Linked DNA regions of Agarilytica rhodophyticola. The main gene of each other region encodes a partner of the protein of the gene in region 2 in a complex. Links are inferred from orthologs where the notes say so. Each region holds a gene or a part of one and is shown on either strand. Other genes may lie near its edges. The genes, in order: tsaD and tsaE.

Evidence for each region.
Region 1: the proteins of tsaE (region 2) and tsaD are in contact, whole or in part, in a crystal structure (PDB 6N9A), measured with the Thermotoga maritima proteins. The link is inferred for Agarilytica rhodophyticola from one-to-one orthologs. Residues at the interface, in WP_004082108.1 of Thermotoga maritima: Leu37, Gly38, Lys46, Lys57, Val59, Lys60, Ser61, Thr63, Phe64, Thr65, Leu66, Met67, Val69, Pro71, Tyr82, Arg83, Leu84, Asp86, Asp88, Phe89, Asp93, Ile128, Asp130, Glu131, Arg134; in WP_004082750.1 of Thermotoga maritima: Cys10, Asp11, Arg49, His50, Leu82, Gly84, Gly135, Gly136, Glu154, Thr155, Leu156, Asp157, Asp158, Ser159, Glu162, Asp165, Lys166, Arg169, Leu170, Tyr175, Lys213, Thr214, Leu217, Tyr218, Gln221, Arg222, Asn324.

What each region holds. Positions count from the first base shown.
Region 1 is NZ_CP020038.1:2,175,039-2,184,944, reverse strand. Bases 5,083-8,026 are described here. They hold tsaD (tRNA (adenosine(37)-N6)-threonylcarbamoyltransferase complex transferase subunit TsaD), read right to left. Parts: upstream 7,096-8,026; coding sequence 6,070-7,095; downstream 5,083-6,069. Other genes in these bases: BVC89_RS09205 (GatB/YqeY domain-containing protein), read left to right, coding at 7,767-8,026; rpsU (30S ribosomal protein S21), read left to right, coding at 7,387-7,602; folB (dihydroneopterin aldolase), read right to left, coding at 5,643-6,005; folK (2-amino-4-hydroxy-6-hydroxymethyldihydropteridine diphosphokinase), read right to left, coding at 5,117-5,650; BVC89_RS09230 (multifunctional CCA addition/repair protein), read left to right, coding at 5,083-5,100. In the rest of the region: BVC89_RS09245 (YeaH/YhbH family protein), read left to right, coding at 1-1,073; BVC89_RS09240 (SpoVR family protein), read left to right, coding at 1,070-2,596; BVC89_RS09235 (DMT family transporter), read right to left, coding at 2,613-3,518; more of BVC89_RS09230, read left to right, coding at 3,898-5,082; more of BVC89_RS09205, read left to right, coding at 8,027-8,216; dnaG (DNA primase), read left to right, coding at 8,291-9,906.
Region 2 is NZ_CP020038.1:1,423,860-1,433,820, forward strand. What follows is about bases 6,952-9,950. They hold tsaE (tRNA (adenosine(37)-N6)-threonylcarbamoyltransferase complex ATPase subunit type 1 TsaE), read left to right. Parts: upstream 6,952-8,203; coding sequence 8,204-8,698; downstream 8,699-9,950. Other genes in these bases: BVC89_RS06095 (NAD(P)H-hydrate dehydratase), read left to right, coding at 6,952-8,204; BVC89_RS06105 (N-acetylmuramoyl-L-alanine amidase), read left to right, coding at 8,755-9,950. In the rest of the region: BVC89_RS06060 (cyclic di-GMP phosphodiesterase), read left to right, coding at 1-1,216; asd (archaetidylserine decarboxylase), read right to left, coding at 1,241-2,098; BVC89_RS06070 (rhodanese-like domain-containing protein), read right to left, coding at 2,237-3,067; small ribosomal subunit biogenesis GTPase RsgA, read right to left, coding at 3,093-4,154; orn (oligoribonuclease), read left to right, coding at 4,266-4,823; BVC89_RS06085 (hypothetical protein), read left to right, coding at 5,119-5,403; tRNA epoxyqueuosine(34) reductase QueG, read right to left, coding at 5,400-6,509; more of BVC89_RS06095, read left to right, coding at 6,660-6,951; more of BVC89_RS06105, read left to right, coding at 9,951-9,961. UniProt on the Escherichia coli protein: Required for the formation of a threonylcarbamoyl group on adenosine at position 37 (t(6)A37) in tRNAs that read codons beginning with adenine.

The DNA.
Region 1 (9,906 bases), 750 kb from region 2 along the record:
AAGGAGGCGTGAATACACGCGTTCTGCCCGGCAACGACCAATTTAGCACAGGTGATCATATACCGCGCCCACCGGGTGGTCAGGGTCAAGGAGGTGGAGGCCCTGGCGCCAGTGATTCTGGTGAAGGCATGGATGAATTTGTCTTTCAGATCACCCAGGAAGAATTTCTAGATTTTATGTTCGAAGATCTTGAGCTTCCCAATCTGGTGAAACGTCAACTGGCGGGAATTGACGAATTCGAAATGCGTCGCGCCGGTATCAGCAATGAAGGTTCGCCAGGAAAAATTAATATTGTTCGCTCATTACGCTCGGCGAATTCTAGACGAATAGCACTCACCGGCAGTAAAAAAAAGAAGCTCAGAACACTACAAGAACAATTGGCAGAATTAGAGAAAGAAAACAGCGAGCTGGACTTCGATCGCATTCGAGCATTAAAGCATGATATCGAAGCCTTAGCTAAAAAAATCAAACGCGTACCTTGGCTCGACGACTTTGACCTCAAATACAATTTGCACGTGAAACACCCGATACCGCATTCTCGTGCGGTGATGTTTTGCATCATGGATGTCTCAGGCTCGATGGATCAAAACACCAAAGATATTGCCAAACGTTTTTTTCTATTACTCTACTTATTTTTACAACGTAACTACGAACATACCGAAGTGGTATTTATTCGTCATCATACCAGTGCAAAAGAAGTGGACGAAGAAGAATTCTTCTACAGCCGAGAGACCGGAGGTACAATCGTATCAAGTGCCTTATATTTAATGGACGAAATACTACAAAATCGTTATCCGCCTAGCCAATGGAATATATATGGTGCACAAGCCTCAGATGGCGATAACTGGAATGACGATTCTACAGTGTGCTATCGTTTACTTGCTGATAAGTTACTACAAAAGCTGCAATATTTTTCTTATATCGAAATTACCTCACGGGAACACCAGGCGCTTTGGTATGCTTACGAAAAAGTTCTCAGCGACTTTCCCGATACCTTCGCAATGAAACAGTTGGTTGATTCTAGTGATATCTACCCTGTTTTCCGCCAACTATTTCAGAAGAAAACCCTATGAAGAAACGCAAACCGATTTCGACAGGTTCAGAGTGGACATTTGACTTACTGGAAAAATATAACTACGAAATAAGTCTAATTGCAGAAGAATTTAAACTCGATACCTACCCTAATCAAATCGAAGTGATTAATTCTGAGCAGATGATGGATGCTTATTCATCGGTTGGCATGCCAATAGGCTATAACCATTGGTCTTACGGGAAACAATTTTTAGGTGTCGAACAATCGTATAAACGCGGTCAAATGGGCCTTGCCTATGAGATAGTCATAAACTCCGACCCCTGTATTGCTTATTTAATGGAAGAAAACACCATGATGATGCAGGCATTGGTTATTGCTCACGCCTCTTATGGCCACAATTCTTTTTTTAAGGGCAATTATCTATTTCGCGCTTGGACAGATGCCTCATCTATTATCGACTACCTAGTATTTGCTAAAAACTACATTGCTGAGTGCGAGGAACGTCACGGTGTAGATGCAGTGGAGGCAATCTTAGATTCTTGTCACGCCTTGATGAACTATGGTGTCGACCGCTACAAACGTCCCTACCCTTTATCGCCACTTGAGGAAAGCGAACGCCAGAAAGAGCGGGAAATCTATTTACAAAAGCAAGTTAATGATTTGTGGCGAACCATACCAAGCCAGGAACAAGAAGCAGAGCAACAAGAGCAAGACCGCTTTCCAAAGGATCCACAGGAAAACCTGCTCTACTTCTTTGAAAAAAATGCGCCCCTATTAGAACCTTGGCAAAGAGAAGTCGTACGCATTGTAAGAAAAATTGCCCAATATTTTTATCCTCAACGTCAAACTCAAGTAATGAACGAAGGCTGGGCGTGTTTTTGGCATCACTTAATATTAAACACCATGTATGACCGGGGTTTGGTCACAGATGGATTTATGCTTGAATTCATGCAATCCCACAGTGGTGTGATCTATCAACCGCCGTATAATAGCCAATATTTTTCTGGCATAAACCCCTATACACTGGGCTTTCATATGATGACCGACATCCGCCGTATATGTGAAAACCCGACCAAGGAAGACAAAGAATGGTTTCCCGATATTGCCGGTGCCAACTGGTTGGAAACCCTCGACTTTGCCATGCGTAATTTCAAAGATGAAAGTTTTATCTTACAGTTTCTTTCCCCTAAGCTGATGCGTGATCTTAAATTGTTTACCATCGTGGATGATGATTTACAAAAAGATATCGAAGTCACCGCTATTCACGACAGCAGCGGCTATCAGCAAGTACGAGAAAATTTATCAGCACAATACAATCTGGGCAACCGCGAACCCAATATTCAAGTCTATAATGTGGATGTGCGAGGAGACCGTTCATTGACACTCCACCACTCACGATTTAATCGCAACCCATTAGAGCCTGAAAACACTGAAGAGGTATTGAGACATATCCATCGCCTATGGGGATTTGATGTTCATTTACATTCTATCGAAGGCGGAAAAACCAAACAGAGCTTTTCATGTCCTACCCCAGAAATGCAGGAAACGGCAATGCCAGTATAATTATTAAATGGGGGCCCTAAGCCCCATGGAAACGCCAGCGTGAAAACAGATATTTCTTTGCATACTTAAAAAGGTTTTGATAAATAGCTAAAGAAAAAATAATGAGTCCACATCCTAATATTGTCGATAAAGAAAATTTTTCATCATCCACAAGTGTGCCAACACATAACGAAAATATTGGCGTAATCAACATAATCACTCCGACCGATGCTACACTGCAATTTTTTAGCACATAGAAAAATAGCATACCTCCTAGTACCGAACCGCATATAACAAGATACGAAATGCCAATAAGTGAACGTTGATCAATAGCTTGCGGCACTTCACCATCGAACAAACACCAGCTCAAGATGAATAAAGGTGCTGCAAAGAGTAGAACACCAGATGTTTGCTGAAGTGGATCCATATTTGCTCCGATTCTCTTTAGCCACACGGAACTTAAACCGAAAAGTATCGTAGAACTTAACATCCCCAAAGCACCGTAGAGCGCGTTCCCTCCCATATTAAACTGATCAATATTAACCACACCTAGGCCGAGCAGAGCGCAGCCAAGAGCAAGAACACGACGCCAATCAAAAACATTCTCCTTTAAAATAAAGTAAGAGAAAAAGCCCACCATAAACGGATATAAACCAAAAATTACCGACGCCAAACCAGATGGAATGTATCGGGCAGACCAATACACAATCAACATATTAGGAAAGACACCTATTACTCCTGCAAAATAAACACGTAAATCACTTCGGGTTAACGGCAAGCGACGACGCAAAACAGCAAGCAGCAATAAACAAATACAAAGCGCAAAAAATATTCTTGATGCTATTGCCGCAGTGAACGATAAACTGCTATTGCTCCACTTAATACCTAATGGAGTGGTAGACCAAATCATCACTACACAAAAATATGCCATTCCAACTTTCATAGCTTATGAACTCCAAGCCCAAAACAAAAAAGGCCGCAGATTTTCACCTGCGGCCTTTTGATAGAAAAATATAAATCAATACATCAAATCAGCACGCAGCAGGCACGTAAACACAAGACCCACGCACGATGGCGCCAGGACTGTGTCACTTGCATGGGTTTGACTGCTGCTAAATAATGCAAAATATTAAAATCCTAAGTTTTAATTTACGCTCGAGATGTTATACATACAGAGCATTAAAAATATCAAATACACCACACTCCATTGTCTTAAACATAGTGAAGTGTGACATAATTATTAAATAAGTGTTTTTAAAATAGAATTAAAGCAAATATCTATTGAGTGTGTACGATTCATCAATAAAGGTCAACAGTAAAAAATGAAAGTTTATCTAGTAGGCGGTGCTGTCAGGGATAAATTACTGGGATATCCTACTAATGAATATGATTATGTGGTTGTGGGTGCAACACCGGAGCAAATGCAAGCTCAAGGTTTTACGCCCGTAGGCAAAGACTTTCCCGTTTTTTTGCATCCAGAGACCAAAGACGAATATGCCTTGGCAAGAACGGAAAGGAAAACCGGACATGGATATCAAGGTTTTACTTTTGATACCTCGACTGAAGTCACTCTAGAAGAAGACCTAGGGCGCCGAGATATTACCATCAATGCTATCGCACAATTGGATAATGGTGAGCTGGTCGACCCTTACAACGGCCAAAACGATATTGACCGCAGAGTACTGAGGCACGTTTCAGAAGCTTTTCGTGAAGATCCAGTACGAGTTTTACGTATCGCGCGCTTTGCTAGCCGCTATCATCACTTAGGCTTTACCATTGCCAAAGAAACTAAAGCGCTTATGGGGACGATGGTAGCGAGTGGAGAAGTAGCTCACTTGGTGTCAGAGCGCGTCTGGAAAGAATTTTCCAGAGCCCTCGGCGAGCGCTCACCTCATGTATTTTTAGAGGTATTACATGAGTGTGGAGCGTTGAAAGTTATTATGCCCCAGATAGACCACTTAATTTCATTACATACTTCAGAGCAACCACCCCAGCTCTCGCCACCCGCCCTGAGAGCTTTGAATTATGCATGCAGTATAAGTGATAAAAGTACTGTACGTTTGGCAACACTTTTACATGATTTAGATAAGCAAAATGCCACAGCTAACCCGATGGGCAAGCCTTCGCCAGAGCTAGTGGAACTAACGGAGTTAGCTGGAAAATTAATGATCCCCAATGAATATCGGGAACTTTGCAGTCTGGTTATCCGATTTCATAAATACGTCGACAGGGCTTTATCTCTGTTAGCAGAAGATATTTTGGATTTACTGACGAAAACCGATAGCCTGCGACGACCAGAACGATTTAAAGACTTACTTACTACGTGCAAGTCCTACGCGGTGGGCACAGAAAAATTAAAGGAGCGGAAGTATAAGCAAGAAAGATATCTGCTAGAAGCTCTGGAGGTGATCAGTACCGTTAACCCTCAAGCCCTATTGGCTCAGGGGTTTAGCGGCAAAGCGTTAGGAGATGCTATAGCAAAGCAACGCATCGAAAAACTCGAAGAATTTAAGAGTCAGCAATAACAATTCCCGTTGCCTATTAACCGACTAAATCCTCTCGATGATCGAGTTCATCATAATCTAATACAGGAGAAAAAGGACTTAACCAAATATCCTGCCCTTCCTGATCAAAGTCACACCATAAATCTCGATAGTTTTTTTGCACCTGCGGATGAAGAGCATCAGGCACCAAATCAGCCAAAGGCTTTAACACAAAAGCACGGTTAAGAATTTCATCACGTGGCAGTGCAATAGAGTGAAATTCTCCAACCAAATCATCGTAGGTCAGGATATCGATATCCAGATAGCGAGAAGAATACTTAGATGCATCTCTCTCCCTTCCAAAGCGATACTCTATATCCCGAAGCACGGTGGCAAACTCACCCAAAGGTAAATGCGTATGCCCAGCCACCACAAGGTTTAAAAAATTATCACCAGTAAACCCTATGGCACGGCTTTCATAAACAGGCGACAACAGTATATGCTTAAGACAAGAAGATAAAGCTTCGATACCGTTGCGAATGTTAATTTCGGGATCAATGTTGCTGCCGATACCTAATAAGACCTTAGCCATTTGGACGCTCACCTCGCTCAATACGCACACCAACACCACTGACGTTGCGCATAGCCTGAGTTTTAGTGCAGCTAAACCTCAACCAAGGCACATTAAACTCGGCCATAATTAAAGATGTGGTTTTCTCGGCCAAAGTTTCAAGTAATAAAAATTGTGAACTCACAATGAACTCTGAAGTACGCCTGGCCACTAAACTGTAGTCTAGCGCATCATTAATGTTTTCTGACTGCGCAGCCTTACTAACATCAGAGGCCATCTCGATATTGATGATGATCTGCTGGGGCACTGCGCGCTCCCAATCAAAAATCCCGACTACGGCATTAACCGCAAGATTTTCAATAAAAACTGTATCCATAAAACTTTTCTCTAAAGCCTTAAAGTGGCAATGTTGCAATAACCATTACTAGTTGTTGCAACAACTAGGTGTTAGGCAAAGAATCGAGCGGCCAGCGGGGTTTAACGTCTATATTTAAGGCTGAATGCTGCTCCCCAAGCAAACGCTGGCAGCCGGCAAAAGCGATCATCGCACCATTATCAGTACAAAACTCATTACGAGCGTAAAACACTCGGCTATTTATTTTCGCCAAAGCCTGCTCCAACTTAATTCGTAAACGTGTATTGGCGCTCACCCCTCCAGCAATCACTAATGTTTTCATGCCACATTGCTTAAGTGCCCGTCGGCATTTGATCACTAAAGTATCTACCACTGCCTCTTGAAAAGCAGCGGCAATATCAGCGCAGGTCTGATCATCAGGCAAGCCGTTATCGCCTGCATACTTAGTCACCGTATTAAGGGTAAAAGTTTTCAAGCCACTAAAACTAAAATCAAGACCAGGCCGATCTGTCATAGGCCTTGGAAAAGTAAAACGTGCACGATCCCCCTTTTCGGCGATACGCGCAACATTGGGGCCCCCAGGGTAATCAAGATCCAGCATTTTCGCCGTCTTATCAAATGCTTCTCCTGCGGCATCGTCGAGGGATTCGCCCAATAAGGTATAGTCGCCAATGCTCTTAACTTCCACCAATTGGGTATGGCCCCCAGAAACTAAAAGTGCAACGAAAGGGAAAGCAGGAGGATTCTCCTCAAGTAAAGGCGCCAATAGATGCCCTTCCATATGATGCACACCAATGGCGGGGCAGCCCAACGAATATGCTAAGGAGCGACCAACACTCGCACCGACCAGAAGTGCGCCAATAAGACCGGGGCCAGAAGTATAGGCAACACCATCGATTTTTTCGTGAGAATCTGCGGCATTCAGAACCCGATCAATTAGCGGAATAAGTTTTCTTACATGATCCCTTGAGGCCAACTCTGGCACCACGCCGCCGTATTCACTGTGCACAGCAACTTGGCTGTAGAGTTCATGCGCTAACAATCCCTGCTCACTGTCATAAACAGCCACACCCGTCTCGTCACATGATGTTTCTATACCAAGTACCCGCATTTTTATGCTACCAAAGCTATTATCACGTTTAAAAAACTATATTTACCCTGCCACTATGCGCTTCTGCAATAAGGGGACAGGCCTAGAAAAAGCGCGACCTTAACACCTTTTTCATCGGATAAGAACATTCAAATCGAGGAAAATCCTCTTCCTGAGGCTATTATTAGTAGTAAATACCTTGCGCCTTTAAGGCGATATGTATAGAATCTCGCTCCAAAATTTAGGCTGGCTTTATATTGCATAAATATATGCCAACCAGAATGAACGATTTAAACCAACACAGGTAAAAATATGCCTTCAGTAAAACTGAAAGAAAACGAACCATTTGATGTAGCCCTGCGTCGCTTCAAGCGCTCATGTGAGAAAGCAGGCATCCTTGCAGAAGTACGTCGTCGCGAATTCTATGAAAAGCCTACATCTGTTCGTAAGCGTAAAGCTGCAGCTGCCGTTAAGCGTCACGCCAAAAAGGTACAACGCGAAAACCGCAAATTCCAGCGCCTGTATTAATTGATCGCCTTATTTGACCTTAACCGAGGTCAAATTCTGTATTGCTCAATTACAAGATTTAGATTGATTGAACCGGTCAAGTTATTTGAACCGGTGAAGTCGGTTAAGCTGGCTGAAAAAGCCAATCAAATAACAATATACTGAAGAAGTTGAAATCAGCTCTTATGGCCAGTGAACTCAAAGCTCAAATATCTTCCGCAGTAAAAGATGCTATGCGCGCCAAAGACAAGCCTCGCCTGGCTGTTTTGCGTATGGTTATGTCTGAATTCAAACGCATTGAAGTAGACGAGCGTATAGAGCTTGACGACGCTAGAGTACTCGCTGTCCTCGATAAGCTAGCTAAACAGAGAAAAGATTCTCTTAAACAGTATCAAGATGCAGGCCGCCAAGACTTGGCCGATGTTGAGTCTTATGAAATTGGCGTCATTCAAGACTTCCTGCCTGCAGCTCTAAGTGCGGATGAGATAGCGGCCATTGTCAGCAAAGCCATAAGTGATAGCGGCGCAGAGTCTATGAAGGATATGGGCAAGGTTATGGCACTTGTTAAACCTCAGGTTCAAGGTCGAGCCGATATGGGTGATATCAGCAAGACAGTGAAAGAACAGCTCGGATAATACCTACCTACCCCGCTGTTCTTTACTTATCTTAATTTTTTGTCATCGTCATTTTTGAGTTGTACACTTAAGCGATGAGTCGCATACCACAAACCTTTATCGATGATCTACTGACAAGATTAGATATTGTCAGTGTGATTGATAGCCGTGTAAAACTCAAAAAGACGGGTAAAAACTACTCCGCCTGCTGCCCATTCCACCAGGAAAAAACACCTTCGTTCACGGTTAGCCCAGACAAACAGTTCTACTACTGTTTTGGCTGCGGTGCTTCAGGCAATGCGCTGGGCTTTGTTATTGACTACGAACGCCTGGGATTTATTGATGCAGTAGAATCATTGGCTAAAACCGCTGGTGTCGAGGTTCCAAGGGAAGAAAACAAAGTCTTTAGGAAACAAGACTTTAGACGTAAAAAGCTTTATGAGATTTTAGAAAAAGCCAATAGGCACTATCAAGCACAGCTGAAACAGCACCCACAAAAAAATACGGTTGTTAACTACCTAAAGAATCGCGGCTTGAGTGGCGAAATAGCAAGAGACTTTGGCATTGGCTTCGCACCAGCGGGCAGAAACAATCTCTTAACAAAGCTCGGTAGCAACCAAGAAGAGATCGAACTGCTGATCGATTCAGGCCTGGTAATCTCTAAGCCTGAAGAAAACAAAAAATACGACCGCTTTCGCCAGCGCGTTATGTTCCCCATTAAAGATGAAAGGGGTCGAGTGATTGGCTTTGGGGGACGAGTATTAGGCGATGACAAGCCCAAGTATCTCAACTCGCCTGAAACCGAAGTTTTTCACAAAAGTCGCGAGCTATACGGCCTGTATGAAGCACGCAAAGCTGAACGGAAATTGGACCACCTACTAGTGGTAGAAGGCTATATGGATGTCATCGCCCTCGCCCAGTTCGGTATTCGCAATGCCGTGGCGACCTTGGGCACTGCCTGCGGGGAAGAGCATTTAAAGCTATCATTTCGTTATGTTAATGACATTGTTTTCTGTTTTGATGGCGACGCCGCAGGCCGCAGTGCTGCTAAGCGAGCACTTACAAACGCACTCAGCAGCATGGAAGATGGAAGGCAAATAAAGTTCCTCTTCTTACCAGAAGGCCAAGATCCCGATAGCCTTGTGCGTCAAATTGGCCCCGAGCGCTTTCAAGCTCAAATTAAACAAGCTGTGCCGCTAGAAGAATTCTTATTTGATGTGGCGGCGGAAAATATTGATATCAGCACTATGGATGGCCGTGCACGCTTTAGCAAAATATCGGCACCAATGATCGGCCAATTGCCAGAAGGGATTTTTCGCGAGCTCATGTTCGACAACCTGGCCAAGCGCACCGGCCTCACTCGCGAGGTGCTTGATGAGCTACAAAAAGAAAAGCTGGAATTACCTGAACCAGCGCCTATAGCAAAAACAGAAAAAGCAGGGACAGCAAAACAAACTAGCCAGACACAGCCATTAGTGTCTAGCACTGAGGCAAAGGAAACACGCACTGAGGCTACTGGTATAGCTGAGGCAACACCGTCATCAGTACCTCAATTCCAGCAAAAACAGGGACTAACAAAGAGTTTAAGGGCTTCCGCAGTTAACAAAAACCCCGCAAAAGTCGCCACTGTTTTGCTGTTAGATAACCCAAGCTTGTTACAACAGCTACAAGATGTACCCGATCTTACGGCTGATTCTAACCCCGATAGTGT
Region 2 (9,961 bases):
TGTTAAGACCAACCTCAAAAATTTAACTGGCGCTGGTGTCGGCGGCACAAAAGAACGCAGAAAACTAGAGCGAAATAGTAAAAGCGCGAAAGTTACCGATGTTGCGCCGCTAAAAATTCGCCGAGATCTATACGAAGTCGAGCACGGCCTCGAGAAGGAAATAGGCCAGGCTAAGGAGCTACATCAACAAGTATATGGCGCGGTCAGCAGCGTTATGGAGCAAGTTGAAAGAGATCATAATAATATTCCCATTGCTGAAACAAAGCGTGTTGCTAGCAATATGGTGGATAGTGTATTGCGCAGTCCTGACGCCTTCACTTGGTTGAGCCGAGTGCGCGAGAAAGATGAGTATACTTACAGCCATTCGGTGCGTTCAGCTGTGTGGGCTATTTTATTTGGCCGCCATATCGGTATGCCTAAATCCGAGCTAGATATTCTCGCAATGGGAGTGCTGTTAAAAGATATTGGCAAAACTCGTATTCCAGAGCACCTCATCTATAAAACTAATCGTTCGGAAGCAGAGCAGGATGCCTACGAGAAATTTGTTGACTACGGGGTAGAAATATTAAGGAAGTTGCCTGATGTAAAACCGCGGGTGACATCTGTTGTTAAATCTCATTGCGAGCGAGTTAACGGTAGTGGCTTCCCAAGTCATTTGCGAGGTGACAAGATTCCTCTATTAGGGAAAATTGCTGGAATTGTTACTTTTTATGATGAGACGACCAATCCCCGAGGTTTAGATAAGCCCCTGTCTCCCTCTAAAGCTGTAGCTAAGTTGTATGAGCAAAGAGGCGTTGAATTCCAGGAAGAAATGGTAGTTGAATTTATTCGCGCCATTGGCCTTTACCCTACAGGTACACAAGTAGAGTTGTCCACGGGCGAAGTTGCCGTGGTTGTGGAACAGAATTTTGAACGTCGTTTAAAGCCTATTGTGATGGTAGTCACCGACGCAGTAAAACAGACTTTATTTGATCCTTTTGTGTTAGATCTAGCTGAACATGACCGTATTAATCAAGCTAAGATTGATTCGGGCAAAGCCACTCGTCATGAAATTGATCGTATTGAAATTGTCCAGGATCTTGAACCTGGTGAATACGATATTGATATTGCTACTATTCGTGATACTTACATCGAAAGTAAAGTAAAAGAAGGCAAAGGCCTTTTCTCTATCTTTAAGCGCAACCTGAAGAAGATTTCAGGTCGCTCTCGTAGCTAATTTCTAGTAATTTATGTCATGTATTTAGCGTTTCTTGTATTGAGCAATAAGCTCTCCCATCTTAATTGAACTGTCAGCACTAATTTCTTCACTCCACTCTAAGCTATTTTCCGGAAACAGCATGACGATGGTTGAACCTAATTTAAAACGACCCATCTCTTCGCCTTTTTGCAAAGTAATGTTTTCTTGCAGTCCATAATTAGTGGTATGAATTTTTCGTTCTATAGGGGCGACTTGACCTGCCCATATAGTTTCAATCGAAGCCACAATCATTGCGCCTACCAAGACTAATGCTACAGGTCCTATCTCTGTTTTGAATACACAAATAACCCGCTCATTTCTTGCAAATAGGCGAGGTACATTCTCTGTGGTGGTAGGATTAACAGAGAATAAATCACCTGGAACATAACACATAGATATTAATTCACCAGTAATAGGCATATGCAAACGGTGATAATCTTTCGGTGATAAGTATATTGTCGCGAACTCACCGTTGGTAAATTCTTTAGCGAGGTTGTGATCACCTCCTAGTAATTCGTAAGCACTAAAGTCATGCCCCTTGGCTTGAAATATTCTGCCATCATTAATAGGCCCTAGTTGACTAAAAGCACCATCTGCAGGGCTAACAATACCGGACTCAGTGCTGTCTATCGGGCGAGCATCTGGTTTTAGTGGTCGGCAAAAGAAGTCGTTAAAACAAGCATAACTGTTAGGGTCACTATTTTCGGCTTCATTCATGTTGACCTTATAAGTAGCGACAAACTTATTAATGAACAAAGATTTAATCCAATGAATTTTAGTGGCTGCAAACCATCCTACACAGCGGGACAATAAATGTTGCGGTGTTAAATACTGTAATGTAATAAAAATAAAGCTTTTCAATCGACAATTCTCTTTTGAGTAATGTGTTTAGAAGACATTTGATAACCGCTGCACTTGTCGAGACGGCGTTCGCGAGTCATGAAACAGCTTCTAAGGTTTAAATACGCATCCTACACAATAATTTGTAAAGTCAGTTTTTTACTTTTCAACAGGAGTATCTGGATGGTTGCCCCACTCAGACCACGAGCCGTCGTAGGCACGAATATCAAAACCTAAAGTTTTGCCGACTAAGTAAGTGAAACCTGAACGATGATGTGTTTGACAATGAGTAATGACGGGCAGTGCTCCATCAAGTCCTAAGTGTTGTAAATATGCTTGCGCATCTTGTCGAATAATAAAGTTGTTTTCTCTATCCATTAAATCTGTCCATTGAGCATTAATAGCACCGGGAATATGGCCGCCTTTCGCTGCGACAACTTTGCTTCCGTCATATTCTTGTGGGCTGCGAGCGTCCCATACGATAAAGGTTTTATGCGGTAGCTCTTGTACTATTTCATCGAGATCAATGATAGGACTGCGATCAATATCTTTGATAATGATATCTGTTCTTGTGCGAAGGTTTTCCTGTTGGCCTGTTTCTATGGGAAGGCCCATTGCTTTCCAGGCGATCATTCCTCCGTCAATGTATGAATAGTGTTTATGGCCGATAACGTCTAGTGTCCAGATAAAGCGGCCAGCCCAACCACCGCCCTCGTCGTCGCAGACAATAAAGTGAGTCTCTGGAGTGAGCCCTAGATATTGGAAAATTTCTGTTAAACGCTCCTGGTTGGGTAATTTTCCTGGTGCAGGCGCTTCCCCCGCCACCAGCATGCGATAAGGTAAATAGATTGCGCCAGGGATGTGTCCAGCGATGAAGTTGGTTTCTTCAGAGAGGTCGACAATACAAATATCTTCAGGCAATGCTGAACTTGTTAACTTTTCTGCAAAGCTATTAGCTGAAATCACAAGGGGTAAGCCGTTCTCAGTAATATCGGACATAGTTTTTTCCTGCTGCTTAATCTAAATTATTCATTGTTTTCATTGCGACATCATTTAGGCTTGCGATGATGCGTTTATAACTATCAAATCTCTGCTGCGTTATGGTTTGATCTTCTAGCGCTTGGCGAATAGCGCAGCCTGGCTCTACTTCGTGCAGACAATCGCGAAATTTACACATTTGGGCAATTTCCCGTAATTCGACAAAACCCTTGATGACATCTTCACTGTGCAAGTGCCAGAGCCCAAATTCACGAATACCCGGCGAGTCAATACACTCCCCACCTTGAGCAAAATGAAATAGTTGTGAGTGAGTCGTGGTATGTCGGCCCTTGGCAGTGGCTTCAGACAAGCTGCCAACCAGTATTTCCTGCTCGGGGACTAGGCGCTGAATAATAGAAGATTTGCCGACCCCTGATTGACCAACAAATATGCTGGTTTTGCCTTTAATCAATGCTGTCAATTGTGCGATATCTTGATGGCTATGAGCACTCATTGAAAGGACCCGATATCCCAGGTTGGTATAGAGCTTGGTGATGGCGGAGAAGTTAGCTCGGTTTTGCTCACTAATTAAATCCGCTTTATTGATAATGATTATGGGAGCAATATCATTTATTTCTGCTATTACTAGGTAACGATCGATAAGGTTAGTGTGTGCCTCTGGCTTCGGTGCGATGGTAATAATAATTTGGCTGACGTTAGCTGCCACAGGCTTTAGCTTACCAAAAGTATCGGGTCTGCTGAGCAGAGATTGCCTAGGCTGGCATGAAACCACAACCCCCAAATCATCCTTTTTACTGGCTCGCCAAATGACGTGGTCACCAGTGACAATACTGCCCAGGTTTGCACGTAAAAAGCAACGTATGGTGCCTTTTCTCCCGTTATCTGGATCAGCGTTGTGTGCTTCAATATCTACCTGTGTACCATAGTGGGCGACAACTCTACCATGTTGTTCTATGCCGAGAGAATCTTCATCAAGGCCCAAGGGGGGGTTATCGCCTTTATTTGCATTTTCTCTTTGCTTTTGCTGTTTTTGTTTTATTCTTCGCGCCTGGGTTTGCGATAGTCTACGTTTGCTCATAACCTAGATAAAGTAAGCTGCTTATTAGTTTTTCTGGCTCAGCCAATTAGAACGCTACTCAGCAGCTCTAATATTTAACATATATAAATTTAAAGGCTAACGCTTATTCTAATGGAAAACCTAACTTCTAGCAGTGAAAACAATTTAATTTGGCTTGATCTTGAGATGACCGGATTAATTCCCGAACGAGATGTCATTATCGAGATAGCGACGATTGTTACCGATCAAAATCTCAATATCCTAGCCGAGGGCCCGGTTATGGCCATTCATCAGCCTGAGGCTGTGCTAAATGCGATGGACGAATGGAATACCAACCAGCACGGGGGGTCTGGCTTGGTTGACCGAGTAACTAATAGCCAAATTAGTGTGGTTGAGGCCGAGCGCCGAACGATGGCTTTCGTAGAACAGTGGGTTCCCAGTGGGAAGTCGCCTATGTGTGGTAACTCAATTGGACAAGATAGGCGCTTCTTGGCGCGCTATATGCCAACGTTTGAAGCTTACTTTCACTATCGTAACCTTGATGTCAGCAGTGTGAAAGAACTTGCATCGCGCTGGAAGCCTGAAATCCTTGAACATGTAAAGAAGAAAGGGACACATCTTGCAATGGATGACATTAGAGACTCAATTGATGAGCTCAAATGTTATCGAGAGCATTTTTTTAAGGTGTAATACTGAGGCAGTAGTTGTAAAAAATACTTGATTATTCATGAAATGCTGATTAAAAACGTGAACGTCTTTAATTTTGATGAGAACGCTTAACCTTTTATTCTGTTTGAGAATGAATACAGCCTTATCTATGAAATGATATTTTTGACAAAGTGTCCGCAAACATGGAAGCTCTACCATTGCTGTTATTCGACGAGCCTGGGATGTAAAAACGCTCGAAAACTAAATGCGCGCTAATCATGATCCAAGGAGAATACGTACTAACAAACTATGTGTTAGCGCATTAGTTGGAGGTTGTATGTCTCAATACTATACCCCTTTGGAAAGGCCTAAGAAGATTAAGCTGACGGTGGATAAGCGCAGAGGCAAATCCCCTGTACCTTTAAATACACGTAGTCTGCTCAATTCTCAACAACAAAAATCGCTGCGTCAGATGGAAAGCTTTGGATGGCAAATTGCCTTTGTTAGACGCGAGCATAGGGATAACCCATTGGTAGTTGTGCAAAACGTCAGTAAACAGAATTTTGGTTTATTGCAAGACGATGGCTCCATCGATATATCATGCCATCTAAACATGCGTTAATTTCTTTTAAGTTTCCTCTTACGACGTTTGGGCGGTTGTTTTTGCCGCTCAAGCGCCCATAAGAAATGTTCTTGTAACCAACCTTCCTCATTTGCTTCTATTCGTCTATTTAGTGCGTGGACAATTTCTGTTGATGCTGGAGCGTTGCCTAAGCCGATGGCAAGGTTGCGCAGCCAGTTTTGGTAACCGATCCTACGAATAGCTGAGCCGGCAGTCCGATCTAAGAATTCCTGCTCATTCCAATTAAACAGATCCACTAGCTCTGCTGAGTCCAGATGGTGCCTTGGGTGAAAATCCTTTTCTTTTGTAAAATCGGCGTATTTGTTCCAGGGGCATATGGCCTGACAATCGTCGCACCCAAACACGCGGTTACCCATAACTTCTCTGAACTCTTCGGCAATCGGACCTTTGTTTTCAATGGTGAGATAAGAGATACAGCGGGTGGCGTCAAGAACATAGGGTTTGGGAAATGCGTCTGTTGGGCATACTTGCAGACAGGCCTGGCAATCGCCGCAGGCATTTTCAGGGATGTGTTGATTAGTAGGCAAGGGCAAGTTGGTATAAATTTCACCTAGAAAAAACCAGCTGCCTGCAGACTTATTGATCAGCAATGTGTGCTTACCCACCCACCCGAGGCCGGCCTGTTGCGCTAAAGGCCTCTCTAAAACCGGCGCACTATCGACGAATGCCCTTTGATTTTCTGGCAGGGGGATATCGTGGCTTTGACAGAAGTCCTCAATTTTTTGTGCAATAGTGGCCAAGCGTTTGCGGATGAGCTTGTGATAGTCGCGCCCTAGAGCATAACGAGAGACATAAGCTTTGGAGGGGGATTTAAGAATTTTGATTTGCTCTGTTTCCGGGGGTAAGTAGTTCATCCGCACCGAAATAACCCGAGTTGTGCCAGGAATCAATTTTTGTGGCTGTGTTCGTTTTTCTCCATGCTCCACCATCCACGCCATATCCCCGTGGTAGCCTTTATCAATCCAATTTTGAAAGTGCTGTTGCTGATCCGAGACATCGGCTGCGCTAATACCCACCTGCTGAAAGCCGAGTTCTCGCGTCCAATGGTGTATTTGTTCAGCAAGCGTCTGGTAAAGGGATGACATAGATCAAGCTAGCATGGGGGTTGGAGTTTAGTCACAATAAATTTGACACCATATAATATGGTGAATTCTTTAGGGTAACTATTTGACTATGGGGGAAGATGTAAGTCACGTATAATTTGATGAAAAGTTAAAAGTAGTGTGATCATTTCTATGACAAGTAAGCTTCCCCAGTACCTCTACACCTGTGAACAAACACGTTTACTCGATCAAGCAGCTATTGAGCAAACCAATATCTCCGGTATTGTACTGATGAAAAATGCTGCAAGAGCCGCATTATCCGTCCTTATTGATACCTGGGGGCAAAGCCGCAGAATTGTTGTCTTTTGTGGCTCGGGGAATAACGGCGGAGACGGTTATTTATTAGCGGGCTTAGCCGCCCAGAAAAAAATACCGGTGTCTGTATTTTCATTGGCAACTCCTAGCTCCCTATCGGGGGATGTACAGAAAGCCTACTACTTCGCTATTGGCGAAGGGGCGGAGGTTTTGCCTGTGCAGAATATTGCAGCCGACACGCTTGATGATGCCATCGTTGTCGACGCCATGATCGGTAGCGGTTTCCATGGTGAGCTCAGAGATAATGTGCGTCAAACCTGTGCGTTAATTCGCCGCACTAACTCCCCCGTATTAGCTTTGGATATTCCCACTGGTGTTAACGGCGATACCGGTGTTGCTTGTGAAGGCGCGATCAAGGCTGATGTCACCGTGACATTTGTGGCGGTTAAACAGGGGCTATTGACCGCATCAGGCCCGGAGTATTGTGGCAAGCTTTTCTTCGATAACTTGGCCATTCCAGATCATATTTATCAACACGTGGATCGGCCTGTTGAACGTATTTCCCAGATTACCAAGCTGATGCCTCGCTCTGCTGATTCCCATAAAGGAGATTACGGACGGGTGCTTGTGGTTGGTGGTGATTTAGGCATGGGAGGCGCTGCGCTATTAGCTGCCGAGTCTGCTATGAGAGCTGGAGCAGGTGGCGTTATGCTCGCCACTCGGCCCGAACATGTTGCCGCAGCTTTAGCGCGCATCCCTGAAGTAATGAGTGTCGGTATTAACTCAGGGCCAGAGTTGGAAGATTACACTGCGAAAGCCGATGTGCTTATTGTGGGGCCGGGACTTGGGCAGAGTGCTTGGTCACAACAACTTTTGTATTTTGCTTTAAAAGCGCAGGTTGCCAAAATTATTGATGCCGACGCACTCAATTTAATTGCCCAAAGATTTGTATCTTGTGATCAAGATACAACAACTACAGAAGAAGCGTGGGACAAAAACAGCTATCATAAAATAGGGTTTGTGATGACACCTCATCCAGGTGAGGCTGCCCGTTTACTTGGTTGTTCAACCGCTGAAATTGTTAACGATCGTTTTGCTGCAGTGACAGCCTTACACAAAAAGTATGGCGGTATCAGTGTTTTAAAAGGCGCGGGCACCTTAATCGCGGATGAGCAGGGTAGCACGCTGACTAATGTCGGCAATCCAGGTATGGCTGTCGCTGGGATGGGAGATGTTCTGACTGGAATTATCGCAGCCTTGGTCGCGCAAGGTATGACGTTGAAAGAGGCTGCTGTGGCTGGTGTCTGTATTCATGGCCATGCTGGAGATTGCGCTTCCCAAGATGGTCAAGTGGGTATTTTGGCAAGCGATTTAATGCCGTTTATTCGTCAATTAGTTAATCGTGGTATAGAGTCAAATTGATGCACAAGGAATTCTTTTTAGCTAATGAAAAGGCGACTATTGCTTACGGCAGAGCCATTGGGGGATTAATAGGCGGCCTTTTAAAAGGTAGTAGGGTAAAAGACTCTATCGTAGTCTACCTCGAAGGCACACTCGGTGCTGGTAAAACCACTTTTTGCCAAGGTGTGTTAGCGGCGTATAATTATTCAGGTCAAGTTAAGAGTCCAACTTATACTCTTGTAGAGCCCTATGACCTCGATGGCATACAAGTGTATCACTTTGATTTGTATCGTCTTGGTGATCCTGAAGAATTGGAGTTTATGGGAATCCGTGACTATTTTGGCGAAAATACAGTGGCGCTTATTGAATGGCCGCAAAAAGGTCACGGATATATTCCTAAGGCAGATATGATCGTGAGTTTAAACCCTATGGATGAGGGACGTAAGCTGACTATAACAAGTAAAACGGAACGTGGAGTGGCTGTATTATCGTTGCTAGAAACTCAAAACCTGTAGAGAGCACTCTATTATCAAAGCTAGGGCTAAAGCTTTGTAGCTTAATTTGCTGTTTTGTGCTCTTTGTTGCAGATGTCAACAGCGCTAATGTCGAGGGTGTTCGGCTCTGGCGAGCGCCGGATCATACTCGTTTAGTGTTTGACCTCTCAGGCCCTGTCGAACACAAAATCTTTTCTCTAAAGCAACCTGATCGTATTGTTATCGACATCGATAAAAGTCAATTTAAGGCCAGTTTAGCTAGCCTTGACTTTGATAAAACATCTATTAGCAAAATGCGTTATGGCAAACGTGATAAAGACGATCTACGTGTTGTTTTAGATATGGCTAAGACAACTCAGCCACGCAGTTTTGTTTTAAAGAAACATGCGGGTAAACCTGATCGTCTAGTGATTGATATCTATGGCGAAGGTACTAAAACCCAAAAAACGGTAGCGAAAGTTCAACCCAGTGTCGGTAGTAAAAAAGATATTCTAATTGCTATTGATGCCGGACACGGTGGCGAGGATCCAGGCTCTATTGGTCCAGGTGGTATCTATGAAAAGACCGTGGTGTTAAAAATTAGTAAGGCCCTCAAAAGTATCATCGATAAAGAGCCTGGATTTAAAGCAACGCTGATACGCAATGGTGATTACTATGTTGAAAACACTTTGCGGCGGCAAAAAGCCAGAGAAATGAGGGCTGATCTTTTTGTCTCCATTCATTCGGATGGTTTTACCGACCCACGTGCAAAAGGCGCGTCTGTTTTTGCTTTATCGCGTCGAGGCGCTACCAGCCAGATGGCTCGTATTCTGGCATCAAAAGCGAATGAGTCAGATCTTATCGGCGGTGCTGGCAGCGTTAGCCTGAGTGATAAAGACGATGTTCTCGCAGGCGTGCTGGTTGATTTGTCGATGACAGCCACTTTGGCAAGTAGTTTAGATGTTGGCGGTCGAGTATTAAAAAATATGGGCAGTTTTACCAGCTTGCATAAAAATCATGTTGAACAGGCTGCATTTATTGTATTGAAATCGCCCGATGTGCCCTCAATTTTGGTGGAGACAGGGTTTATTACCAATCCCAAAGAATCGAAAAAACTAAAGTCGCCGGCCCATCAACAGAAATTAGCAAAAGCTGTTTTTAAGGGGATTAAGGCTTATTTTTATGACAATCCGCCCGAGGGCACTTACGTTGCGTGGAAAAAATATGGTGGTAAAGAAACCGCCGGCCGTGGAGCTGGAGGCCAATCTCACACCATAGCGGCGGGGGACACCTTATCTTCTATTG